One region of the uncultured Haliea sp. genome, then DNA from elsewhere that is predicted to be linked to it. Evidence: predicted binding sites of a transcription regulator. Region 1 holds the regulator's gene; the other holds the start of a gene.

What was found. Region 1 encodes sigma-54, which starts transcription at its own class of promoters, with help from an activator protein. Its sites were predicted from a motif close to TGGCACANNNNTTGCNNT; they were not measured.
Region 2: AACZ17_RS11080 (THxN family PEP-CTERM protein) is a predicted target of sigma-54. The motif match lies at 5,277-5,294, and genes of this name have one in related genera.

Annotation. Positions count from the first base shown of each region.
Region 1 covers NZ_CAXBAE010000001.1:479,770-486,311, forward strand. Annotated here, with positions in the region: gene AACZ17_RS02225 (KpsF/GutQ family sugar-phosphate isomerase) at 1-588, shown strand, start outside; gene AACZ17_RS02230 (HAD hydrolase family protein) at 590-1,111, shown strand; gene lptC (LPS export ABC transporter periplasmic protein LptC) at 1,111-1,671, shown strand; gene lptA (lipopolysaccharide transport periplasmic protein LptA) at 1,652-2,230, shown strand; gene lptB (LPS export ABC transporter ATP-binding protein) at 2,208-2,933, shown strand; gene AACZ17_RS02250 (RNA polymerase factor sigma-54) at 3,075-4,562, shown strand; gene raiA (ribosome-associated translation inhibitor RaiA) at 4,670-4,957, shown strand; gene ptsN (PTS IIA-like nitrogen regulatory protein PtsN) at 4,966-5,424, shown strand; gene rapZ (RNase adapter RapZ) at 5,433-6,287, shown strand; gene AACZ17_RS02270 (HPr family phosphocarrier protein) at 6,290-6,542, shown strand, end outside.
Region 2 covers NZ_CAXBAE010000008.1:125,034-131,575, forward strand. Annotated here, with positions in the region: gene AACZ17_RS11065 (asparagine synthase-related protein) at 1-1,162, opposite strand, end outside; gene AACZ17_RS11070 (glycosyltransferase family 2 protein) at 1,237-2,256, opposite strand; gene AACZ17_RS11075 (ATP-grasp domain-containing protein) at 2,243-3,997, opposite strand; gene AACZ17_RS11080 (THxN family PEP-CTERM protein) at 4,251-5,177, opposite strand; gene AACZ17_RS11085 (acyl-homoserine-lactone synthase) at 5,501-6,139, shown strand; gene AACZ17_RS11090 (PEP-CTERM/exosortase system-associated acyltransferase) at 6,228-6,542, shown strand, end outside.

The sequences.
Region 1 (6,542 bases):
GATTCTCCCCTCGCCGAAGCGTCTGACGCCCACCTGGATACGGGCGTAGAGACAGAGGCCTGCCCGCTCAACCTTGCACCGACCTCCAGCACAACCACCGCGCTGGTCATGGGGGACGCGTTGGCCATCGCGCTACTGGAGGCCCGCGGTTTCACCGCCGAGGATTTTGCCTTTTCGCACCCGGGCGGCACGCTGGGTAAAAAGCTGCTGCTGAAGGTTGAGGACATCATGCACACCGGTGCGGCGATCCCGCGGGTCACACCCGCCACGCCACTGTCTGCTGCGCTGCTGGAAATCAGTCGCAAGGGGCTGGGAATGACCACGGTCACCGGGCCGGAGGACGCACTGGTCGGGATCTTCACCGACGGCGACCTGAGGCGCGCGCTGGACGAGGACGTGGACGTGCGCAACACCCCGATCAGCGAGCTGATGACCCGGGGCGCCAAAACCATCGGGCCCAACATGCTGGCAGCAGAGGCGCTGCGCATCATGGAAGAAAACAAGATCACCTCCCTCGTTGTGCAACGCGGAGAGCGTATCGTGGGCGTGGTCCACTTGATGAACCTGCTACACGCGGGTATCGCCTGATATGGTCACCGAACCCCAGGCCGCGCTGGCCATCCGCCTGCTGGCGCTGGATGTCGACGGCGTCCTGAGTGACGGCCGGGTGACCTACGCCAGCGATGGCAGCGAGCTCAAGTCCTTCAATATCAAGGACGGACTGGGTATCAAGCTGCTGCAGCGTTGTGGCATCCGGGTGGCGATCATTACCGGTCGCCGTTCAGATATGGTCGCCAGGCGGGCCACAGAGTTGGGCATCGCCGACCTGTACGAGGGCCGTGAAGACAAGCTCAGTGCACTGCAGGAACTCGGGGAACACCTGGGCCTGACGCTCAGCGAATGTGCCTACATGGGCGACGACCTCCCGGACCTCGGTGCGATTTGCGCGGCAGGAATCGGGATGACCGTGTCCGATGCCGTGCCGGAGGTGCGCGCCGCCGCAGACTGGTGCAGCCGCGCCCCGGGTGGTGCGGGGGCCGTGCGGGAAGCCGCCGAGTGGCTGTTGCAGGCACGCGGGCAGTGGGACGACCTGCTCACAGAGTTCCGCTGATGGAGCGACGCAGGCGTCCATGGCTTCTCGCGGCGGTGCTGGTCGGCGTAGTGGCGTGCTACCTGGGCATCACGGGCGGTGGTCCGCTGGAGCGCAGACCCGTGGCGCAACAGGCAGATATTGTACAGACCTATCTGCTAGACTCGCGCAGCCTGACCTATGCGGAAGACGGTAACCTCGCCCATGTCATGGAGGCCGTGCGTGTGGAACATCGGGGTGACGATGAGGTCTCAGATCTGGAGCAGCCAAGGTTCTACTCGCATGACGGCAACAACCAGACCTGGTCGGCCAGTGCCACGCGCGGCCGGCTCAAGCACCGGACTGGCATACTGATATTGCGCAAAGACGTGGTGCTGACTGATGACAAGGCCGGGGGTGTTCTGGAAACCAGCGCCATGACCCTCAACCTGAAACAGCGCACCGCAAGGTCCAAGGTCCCGGTCAGGGTGACCCAGGGCAACAATGTACTTACCGCCGACGGGATGTTCGCAGACCTGAAGCGCCAAACCATACGCCTGATGCCCGGCGTGGAGGGGATCTATGTTCCGGAAGGCTCCTGAGGGGAGTCGCATTGGCCCACGTGCACTCAGCATCGGGCTTGCGGTGATCAGCCTGCTGCTGGCCAGCGCCACACAGGCGCTGCCCAGCGACCGCGAGCAGCCAATTCGAATCAGTGCTGATCAGGCCTTGCGCGATGAGCGCGAGGGCTTTACCGAATACACGGGAAACGTGCGTCTGCAACAGGGCAGCCTGCAGATCCAGGCCAACAAGCTCACCATCTTCCATGGCCGAGAGGCCGCTGACCGCATCGTGGCGGAAGGCAGCCCGGCGCGTATGCAGCAGCAGCCGGCGGCCGACAAGGCGGTTATTCACGCAGCAGCGCTCAGCATCGAGTATTTCAAATCCCAGGAGCGGGTGAAACTCAGCCGCGAAGCGCGGATTGAGCAGGACGGCTCGATTGTTACCGGCAATACCATCGATTATTTCATGGCGGAGCAGCGGGTCAGGGCCGACGCCGGTCGGCGCGAGGACGGCGGCCGGGTCGAGGTCGTCATCCCCGCCGAGGTGCTGGAAGGCGACGAACAAGAGGCGCAGCGTGGCGCAACTCAGGGCGAGTAACCTGGCCAAGGCCTACCGGGGTCGCAAGGTGGTCATCGACGTCTCGCTGGAGATTTCCAGTGGGCAGGTGGTCGGTCTGCTGGGCCCCAACGGGGCAGGTAAAACCACCTGCTTCTACATGGTGGTTGGCATTATCACGGCAGACGCCGGGCGCATCGAACTGAATGGCGAAGATATCACGTCACTGGCGATGCACGACCGGGCGCGCCGCGGGCTTGGCTACCTGCCCCAGGAGGCCTCCATTTTCCGCAAGCTGAGCGTGCAGGACAACCTGCTCGCGATTCTCGAAACGCGGCCCGACCTGGGCAAGGCCGAGCGACTGGCACACTGCGACCGGCTGCTGGAGGAGTTCCACCTGACTCACCTGCGCACCAGCCTCGGCCAGGCACTGTCCGGAGGCGAGCGGCGCCGCGTGGAAATCGCCCGCGCACTGGCGACCGAGCCCGACTTCATCCTGCTTGACGAACCCTTCGCCGGCGTGGACCCGATCTCGGTTTCCGATATCAAGGACATCATCATTCATCTGCGCAAGCGCGGCATAGGCGTGTTGATCACAGACCACAACGTCCGCGAAACCCTCGACATCTGCGAGCGTGCCTACATCGTCGGCGAGGGGCATATCATCGCCGAGGGAAATGCCCAGGAAGTGCTGGAAAACCCCCGCGTGCGCAAGGTCTATCTGGGCGAGCACTTCAGGCTTTGACGCAGGGCCTCACCCCTGCCCCGCGCCTCCACAATCCCGCAAGCAAATTTCGCGCCATTCTGTTGCGCGGCTACCTGCGCCAGCGCTACACTGGCATCACAGCCAACCCGCGGCGGTACCCGGGATGAATCCAGTACGTTGATGAAACAGTCGCTTCAACTCAAGCTTGGCCAACAGCTGACAATGACGCCGCAGCTGCAACAGGCCATCAAGCTGCTGCAGCTGAGCACCCTGGATTTGCAGCAGGAGATCCAGCAGGCGCTGGACAGTAACCCACTGCTGGAACTTGCCGAGGACGACTACGACGCCGAGGCTGAAGCCCGCGCGCTGGCGACCGAGAACAGCCAGTCCACCGGAGAAGCCACTCCGGAACAGGCAGAGCGCGACGTCGCCGCTAGCGCTGACGAATGGCAAACCGACACCCTCCCCGATGAACTCCCTGTCGACACCCAGTGGGATGACCTGCTGCCCTCCTCCTCGGCCCCCGCGAGCCAGGGAGAGGATGGGTTTGACGGCGATTTTGACGCGCGCAACAACGCCCGCGACAGTCTGCAGGACCAGCTGCTCTGGCAACTGAACCTCACTCGCCTGTCGGACACTGATCGCATCATCGCCATGGCCATTATCGATGCGACCGACGCCAACGGACGCCTGCAGAGCAGTATCGAGGATATCCATGAGTCGCTGACGCCGGATCTGGACATCGACCTCGACGAGGTCGTGGCGGTGCTGCACTGCCTGCAGCAGTTTGAGCCGGCCGGTGTCTGTACACGCGACCTGCAGGAATGCCTGCTTGTGCAGCTGCAACAGCTTCCCCCGGGTACGCCCTGCGTGGAACAGGCTCGGCTGATGATCAGCCGGCACATGGCACAACTGGGCAGCGGCGACTACAAGCAGATCATGCGTCGCATGCGCCTCAGCGAAGCCCAGCTGAAAGAGGTGCTGGACCTGATCCGCACCCTGGATCCAAACCCGGGGCAGAGCGTTGGCGAAGACACCACGGAGTATGTGGTGCCTGATGTTTTCGTGAGCAAGCGCAACGGCCGCTGGGTGGTCGAGCTCAACCCTGACATTGCGCCCAAGCTGCGCATCAATGACAGCTATGCCAGCCTGATACGTCGCGCCGACAGCAGTGCCGACAACACCTTCCTGAAGGACAACCTGCAGGAAGCCCGCTGGTTCCTGAAAAGCCTGCACAGCCGCAACGAAACACTGATGAAAGTGGCGAGCAAGATCGTGGAACACCAGCGCAATTTCCTTGAGTATGGCGAAGAGGCCATGAAGCCGTTGGTGCTGCATGACATTGCGGACGCCATCGAGATGCACGAATCGACCATATCCCGCGCCACAACACGCAAGTACATGCACACGCCGAGGGGTATTTTCGAACTGAAATATTTCTTCTCCAGCCACGTGGGCACCACTGAAGGTGGCGAGGCCTCTTCCACCGCGATCAAGGCGCTGATTCGCAAGCTGGTGGCGGCGGAAAACCCGCGCAAACCGCTCAGCGACAGCAAGATTGCCGCCGTGCTGGAGGAGCAGGGTCTGCAGGTGGCGCGCCGCACGGTGGCGAAATATCGCGAGATGTTGATGATCCCGCCCTCCAATGAGCGCAAGAGATTGGTCTAGACTATCAGTGTACTGCCCGGCAGTACGTGGTCAGGTTGCCGCCGGCAGAGCGCGGCACACCGGTTCCGGGCGACAAGCCCGGCTTTCATGAGAAGAAGGAGTCAGGTATGCAATTGAACGTCAGCGGACACCACGTAGAGGTTACCCATGCGCTGCGTGAATATGTGGAGAGTAAGTTCGAGCGCCTGCAGCGACATTTCGACCAGATAACCAATACCGAAGTCACCCTGATTGTGGAAAAAATGGTGCAGAAGGCCGAGGCCAACGTGCACATTTCAGGCGCGGACATCTTTGCCGCAGCGGAGTCAGAGGACATGTATGCAGCGATTGACGCACTGGCCGACAAGCTCGACCGCCAGCTCATCAAACACAAGGAAAAGGCGCGAGCCCGTTAGGAACTTTCATGCACGTTCTTTCTGAACTGCTGACGCCGGGGCGCACGGTCTGCCGTGCCCCCGGCAGCAGTAAAAAAAGGCTCTTTGAAACGCTGGCCAGTGTGGTCAGCGACACCAGTCCGGAGCTTGCCGAGGCGGATATCTTCGCCCAGCTCATCGCGCGCGAGCGCCTGGGCAGTACCGGTCTGGGTGCCGGTATTGCCATCCCGCATTGCCGCATCGCCAATTGCAGTCAGCCCATCGGCTGCCTGGTCACACTGGAGGAGCCGATTGACTTTGACGCACCGGACGACCTGCCGGTGGATATCCTGTTTGTGCTTCTGGTGCCTGAAGAGGCCCACCAGGCCCACCTCGACATACTGGCGCGCATCGCCCGCCTGTTCAGCCAGTCCAGCTTCTGCGACGCATTGCGCGATGCCCCCGACAGTGCCACGCTGTTCCGGCGGGCGACCGAGTGGCAGGCCTGACCCGCGCCATGCACCTGGTGATCATTTCAGGCCGCTCCGGGTCGGGCAAAAGTACCGCCCTGCATCAGCTGGAGGACGAGGGCTTTTACTGTATCGACAACCTCCCTGCCGCCCTGCTGCCCGCCCTGGTCGATGAGGCCAGCCGCCCGGGATTTGAGCATTTCCGCGGCGCCGCGGTGTGCATTGATGCACGCAATGCCTGGCGCAATCTCGAGGACTTCAACGCCATCGTCGACGCGTTACCGGACAGTGTGAACAGCGAGATCCTGTTTCTGGACGCGCAGGACAGCGTGCTCATCAAGCGCTTCAGCGAAACCCGGCGCAAACACCCCCTGAGTGGCGAACAGATGCCTTTGGCAGAAGCCATCGAGCGCGAGCGCGAGTTGCTTGAACCCATCGCCAGCGCCGCCGCGCTGGTACTGGACACCAGCCAGCTGACCATCTACGAACTGCGGGATGCCGTACGGCAGCGACTGATCGGCGAGAGCTCGGGCAGCATGTCAGTGCTGATCCAGTCCTTTGGCTTCAAACGCGGCGTGCCCACGGATGCCGACCTGGTGTTCGACGTGCGCATGCTGCCCAACCCCCACTGGGTGAAAGAACTGCGTCTGCAGAATGGACTGGACACGGAAGTGCAGGACTTCCTCGAAGCACAGCCGATGACCGGCGAGCTGTTCGAGAGCATTTGTGACTACCTGGATCGCTGGCTGCCGCAGTACCGGGACAGCAACCGCAGCTACATGACGGTGGCGATCGGTTGTACCGGTGGTCAACATCGGTCAGTATATCTTGCGGCCAGGCTCTACCGGCACTACAAGGAGCGGTACCCGCAGGTTCATATTCGCCACCGGGAACTGCAGTAACCGTGATTCAAGCGCAACTCACCATCATCAACAAACTCGGCTTGCATGCACGCGCCGCCGCCAAGTTCGTGAGCTGTACTGCGGCCTACAGCAGCACTGTACGGGCGGGCCGCAATGGCGAGATGGTCGACGGCAAAAGCATCATGTCCATCATGATGCTGGCGGCAGGGCAAGGCACCGTGCTCGACATCGAGGTCGATGGCCACGACGAGGAAGCTGCCCTGGAGGCATTGCGCACGCTGGTCGAAAACCGGT
Region 2 (6,542 bases), on a different contig from region 1:
AGCTCTTGGCCTTTCCGACCCCCGGCAGCAGGTCAGGCAGTGTGGATATGGCAGGCGTAATCACGGCGCGTTGCAGCCAGGCAGGTAGGCAGCGGTACAGCTCAAATACCTTTTGTTTGGCGTAGCGCTCGTTCCCGGCGAAGAGCTCATCACCACCATCACCCGCGAGCAGAGTTGTGATGCCATCTTCCGCTGCCATCCGTGCACAAAAATAGGCCGGTAGGGCGGATGAATTACCAAAGGGCTCATCGAAGCACGCCGCGATGGTAGGCAGCGCTGCAACCACGTCGTCGGGCGTCACATAGTATTCATGCAGTCGAATACCGAAGCGTTTCGCTGTGATGCGTGCATAGGCCATTTCATCATAGCCTTCGGCATCAAAGCCGATGGCATATGCATCGCAGGTCCCTCCCTCCAACTCACTGAGCATGCCTGCAACGGTGGAGCTGTCCAGGCCGCCGCTCAGAAACGCTCCGGTTTTACCAGCCTTTGATTGGCTGCGGCGCACGGCTTCTTTCAGGTGTTGCCGCAGTGATGCGTGGTGCTGGCTCTTATCCCGAGCCGTTTCGGAAAAATGTGGTGTCCAGTAGCGATACGTGCGCCAGCCTGTGGGCGTTACCTCCAACTGCTCGCCCGCCCGCAGCTTTTGCACGCCGTCCCATACAGATCCGGGGGCCGGTATCATGTGAAAGTAAACGTAGTTGTAGAGGCTTTGGCAGTCCACAGCGCATTGGGGGGATAGCCTGCGCAGGTCAGATAGAGCTGTGCTGGCAACCACATGGCCGTCTGACACCCCAAAGTACACTGGAAGGCGCCCCATGCGATCACTTGCCAGTATCAGTCTTTGTTGCAGCGGGTCTGAGATGAGGAAAGCCCAGGTTCCGCTCAGATACGCGGCACAGTCCTTGCCGTGCTGTTCATAAAGATCAAGAAGATTGCTGCCGTCGAATTCATGCCCGGGACTGCCTCCGGACAATTTCGGTTGCCCGGCTATCACAGCGCAGAGGCCGCTGGCGCGCTGTGCGCTTTGGGTGGATAGGATAAAGTCAGTGTCCGTGGGGGCAATCGCATCGGTGGGAATGCCTGAAAGGATCTGCGGGTTGTAGGCCAACGCGGTCGTTCGCATGCTCGCGGTCAGGTTCGAAGAGTGTTCAATAGCCATGGCTTTGCAATATCCAGTGTTTAGGTGGCCCGCCGTGGGAGGGGCAGGTCATGCTGAGTGGTGGTGCCCACCCGTCAGCCTCGCAAGGCCGCAAGCAGCTCTAGCTGCAGGCAGTAGAGGCGCCACTTGATTGTGTAGCGAAATGCCAGCGCCATTCTGGCAAAGGTGGCGGCGCGGTGGAAATTTCGCTCTCCGGCAAACTCCTGTGCCAGGTTTTTGTAAGCCAGGGTCAATTTATCGCGGCAACGGTCCTGCACCGCTGTGCTGTTGGCGGTGGCCAGGTTTTTCTGGTAAATGGTGGTTTGTGAAAGGAGCTTTCCCACCCTGTTTACTTGGGTGGAAACGTTCGCCTTCTGCGCGGCGTCTGGCACATTGTGGCGCGCAATGATAGTCGGGTTGTAGAGGATGAGTGTCGCGGCATCCAGCGTGCGCAGGTACAAGTCGACTTCACATTCGTAGCGGATACCCTCGTCCATGCCGCCGATTCCAAGGTAGAGCTCGCGTTTAATGATACTGCAATTAAGGTGCGGAAAGCCGGGGCAGCTGAGAAGGAATTCAGCATCTACCGGTTGGGTGACACCTGGTCGCGGTAGTCTTTTCTCCAGAGCGTTTAGCCACAACGCCCCCTTTACGGGTTTGCCATCCGCACTGTAGGCGGTTTGGTTGCTGTAATAAGCATCCACTGTGCCTGTAGCGTTGATGGCGGCGTGGGCTTTTTGCAGGTGGTCCACTGCATCCCAACTGTCATCGTCATCCAGGATGCACAGGTATAGCCCCCGCGCCAATTGAGCACCGGTGTTGATCGAGTAGCTGGGTCCATGGCCATTGGGCCTCTGGGGTTGGTAGTGCCACCGTACTCTCGGGTCTGACGTTGTTTCCAGTTCTTTGTAGCGCTCTAGATTGCCATCATCAGAGCCATCATTAACGACCAGCACCTCAAAGTTCTGGAATGACTGTTTCAGTACCGATTCCAGTGCTCTTTCGAACAGCTCAGGTCGATTGCGTGTCGGCAAGACCACGGAAAAAAAAGGGCGCTGGCTCAGCTTCTCTTCCCCGGCGGGGGTGGTCCTGTTGTGGGTTTCAGTGGTCGGCATGATGGGGGGGCAATTGCCTTACAACGCAGGCTACTGCACGTTGAATATCATGAAAGCATGCGCGATAGGCGGTTTCGGATTTATTGTAGGGGTCTGCGATCTCGGCGTGCAGCCGTTTAGGCCCGGTCAGACAGGCGCCCAGCGAGAAAGTCTTGTTCGCCACCTTTGGGTTGAGCGCGACCAGCCGCTTTCGATGATCCCTTTCCATCACAAATATGATGTCGCTTTCTGCCAAGAGTCGGTCGCCGACCAGACGTGACCGGGAACGAGTCAGGTCTACGCCCTGCGCTGCTGCCACTCGCACCATACGCGGGTCTGCGGGGCGCTGTTCCTCCCTGTGAAAGCCTGCCGAGAGCACCTTCAGTTTGGAAGCGGCGGGCAGTTGGGCCGTCATGAGTGATTGCGCAAGCGCGCTACGGTTGATGTTGCCATAACATATGAACAGGACTGTTTTTGACTCCCGGAGTCTCTCACGAACCGTGCCATTGCGCCAAAGCAAACGCTGTGAAAGTGTGAACATCTTCTCAGCGAGCATGTCATGAAGTCTGCGACCATAGTTCGTTATCAGACGTGTGATTTCAATCAGGCCTGGAAGTGGGTCACTCAGGCTCTGAGTGTCGAAGTGGTGCTTGAGCGAGAATGTCTTGCTCAAGTCCTTCAATACACGGCCAAACGAGGGAACCTGGGTGATTGGGTCGCTACGACTGCGGAATACCATCTCATGCCACATGACGTCGCTAGGCAGGTTTCGACAATACACACCGCGCCGGTATGGGGGGTAGGTGCCAAGTTCACCGGTCAATGACAGCTCTGCCTGCATCGCTGGAAAATCGGCGCCGGCGGCCATGGCGAGTGGTAGGGAACCCCAGAAACGTCCGTTGATCTCCATCAAGCAGTATTCTTTGGTGGCCGGGTTCCACTTGAACTCGACCATCGCTACACCCGTCCAGCGAATTTCCCGGATCAGCCTGGTTGCTGCGTCAAGGAGCCTGGGCTCAAGTTCGGTGCTCATGCGGAAGCTGCTACCGCCGCCCGTCAATGGGACTTCGTGCAAGCGCAGATGTTGGAAGGCGTAAAGGATCTCGCCTTGCTTGGCAATCAGTTCTACACCGGCGCCCAGACCGCGGAAGTAGCTTTGCAGAATAACTGAAGAGTGTCGGAGGCACGCCTTGCACTGCAGGATCAATTCAGCTTCGTCAATCGCGTAGCTGACGTTGCGCTTGGAGTAACCCGCGGCGCCCCCGGATACGGAATGGCTGGGTTTTACCACCACCGGAAAGCGCAGTTGCGGCAGCAACGCCGGTAACTCGTCGATGCTTGAGATATAAAGGCTCTGTGGGGTGGACACGCCGATCCGCTCGGCAAGCGAGAAGGTTGCCGCCTTGTCCAGAACCAACTGAAGGCTGTCGTCATCAGCTATTGCCAGGCAGGTTTCCTGGAACCGGTCCCGAGCGTGGGCGAGGGGCACCAGGCTGCGTTCTGTTACCGGAATGACAAGTGCGTAGGGCGCATGGTGTATGTGTTCTTGTAGCCACGCCAGGAAATCTTCTTCATTCAGCAGCGGGTCTGGGTATTGAAAGTGTGCGGCCACTGAATTTGAGTAGGCGGCAATTGGTGCGGCTTTGGCACTTGCGACATCGACGACGAAGTGCCTGGCCGCCAGCGAGCGGGCTATAGTCAGGGCGCTGACCATGTCGGCATCGAGTACGAGTATGCGTTTGATTTTTTGTTTTCTCTTCACTTGCTGGGATCGTCCCCGGCTTTTCGAATCTGGGGATGCTATAACAAAAACACCGACTACGCCTGAAACACTTGTCGCTTCCCGCGGATTATCCGCTGCGGCATGGTGCTAACAGTCTTGGGTACTGGTGGATACATTCGGTCCTGCGCTGCTCTTGGTGCAAGCAAAAAAAACGGCCCTTTCGGGCCGTTTTCAACTTGAGGGACTCATTCGTTAGCCCGATACAGGGCACGCATGGGCCTTTGGGATCGGCTTAGGCCTTCTTGCGACGGCGACCGGCAAAGCCCAACGCCAGCATACCTGCGCCGAACAGCCCCAGAACTGAAGGCTCGGGAACTGCCGTCGCCATGTAGCTCATCGCTACATGGATAGAGCTGGTGCCGGGGTTGAACTCAGGCGTGTACACAGTGATAGTACCGTCTGGGTTCAGAACAACTTCTGAGGTGCCGGAAGGAACGCCGTTGTCAGTAGAAGTGCCGGCGAACAGAGTGAAGCTGAGGTCGTAACGGTAACCGTCGCGAACGAAAGAAACCGGTGCAAACGCGTCGGATGATGCGGTGAAGATGTCATCGCACAGCGTTTCGAGCGGGTTGAGGCCTGCGCAGGCTGCTTCAGTGCTGGTATTCAGCGTTTCGTTGAAGCTGATGCTGTTGTTGGTGGTGGGGTCAGCATAGGCCAGATCAGTACGCGCGGCATCAGCGTAGATGCGCAGGTTTGCCAGCGTGTCGACAACCCACAGCGGGTCAACGACAGCACCACCGAGAGTGGTCAGTGTTCTGTTGGTCTGCGTGATGGTGTCGATAACCCACCAATCGCCTTCATTCCACTGCCCGTCACCATCGACGGCGAAGGTGGATGTGTAGCGCAGGGGCGTACCATCCAGATCCGCAGTCGGCGCGTTGCCGTTATTGTACGACACAATGGCGATCGACGACTCAACGGGGTCGTTAGCGCCTTCCCAAGCAAAGCTGGTCAGGGTGCCGGCTGGCGCAAGCGGGTCGGTGTTGACCACATCGCTTGCAGGCTTGTACTGCAGTGAAGTGCCGAAGAATGTTGGCTCACCAAAGCCCGCGTGCTGGCTGAAACCCAGCTCCGCAAGCGGCGCTGCCACCGCGGAAGTACCAGCTACGGCCATCGCGAGGAGACTCGCTGCGCCTGCTGTCTTGATCATCGTTTTCATCATGAATCTCCTGGTATTGTGTTCCGACAGTGCCCTGGGGGTATCGGAGTGTTAGCGTCCGGCCAGTGGTTGTGGCCTGGCCGCCGTCGCACGAGTTGTAAAGCAATGCACGTGCCAATAAAAATAAAATGAGCAAAAACAATGGGTTGAGAGTTCCCCCCTATCGCTCTATCGCCTGTCTCCCGCCCTGGTGTAAAAATTCCTGACAGCCGCTTTCCGCAGCTGCCGCAATCTCGTAACATGGCTCCGGCCTTGGCGGGATACGAGGGGTCATTTCCACAAAACCCAACAGCGCAAGGCCACTCAGAAGGCAAGATCCTTTTATGACCAATTCCAAGGCGTTCCGTCCGGAACACTGGCTGAGTACCCGTATAGTCACCCACCCACAGGAACTGCGCCGGATCTATCGGCTGCGCTACAGCGTGTATTGTGAGGAGAGGGCCTTCCTGCCCACGGCGGACTATCCAGAGGGGCTTGAACGCGACGACTACGACTCGCGTGCCAGGTGCTTCGCGGCTTTTGACCGCGACGATGAGGTGGCGGGTTCAGTGCGGCTGGTGCTGGATGCAGCGGGTGCAGGCTTCCCGTTCCAGCGACATTGCCCGCTCTTCGAAAATGCCTCGCTGCCTCCTTCGCATAGCGCCGGGGAGGTGTCGCGCCTGGTCCTCAACCAGCGCTGCCGGACCCCGCCCGGGGGTGGAGACACCGGTACGGTCATCCTTACTGTGTACCGGGAAATGTACCAATACAGCCTGCAGCAGGGTGTCGACTACTGGTATGCGGCCATGGAACGGCCCCTGGTGCGCATGTTGAGTCGCATTGGAGTTGAGTTTGAGCGTATCGGCCCGTCGGTTGACTACCACGGCCCGGTTGCGCCCTACCTGCTGGAACTCTCCGCCCTGCAACGGCGGCTGGCGCAGGTGAATCCCACACTGCTACACTGGCTGGACTCGACGCTTTAGCTTTACCTCAGTTGTCGTTTGTCTTCGGGCGTGCCACCGATTGGTGCTATGCTCCAGAGATAATGAAAACGTCTTAGTGGAGACAGCAATGGATCGCGACGCGGCAGCATCGCTGGGAGCCCTGGCGAAATACTTTTCGCTCCACTCCTATGATCGTGGCAGTGAAACCGCGGAACTCTCCGATCTCTATGCATTGCGCTACCAGATTTACTGCCTGGAGTGCCACTTCCTGAACGCCGCCCGCTACCCCGATGGCCTCGAAACGGACATCTACGATGCGCGGTCCGCACATTTTTCCGCCACCAACGCCGAGGGTGTGGTGGCGGGCACCGCACGCCTGGTGATGCCTGTGGAGGGCGAGCGGCTGCCGTTCTTTGAGCACTGCCCGCCCTTTGCCGACTTT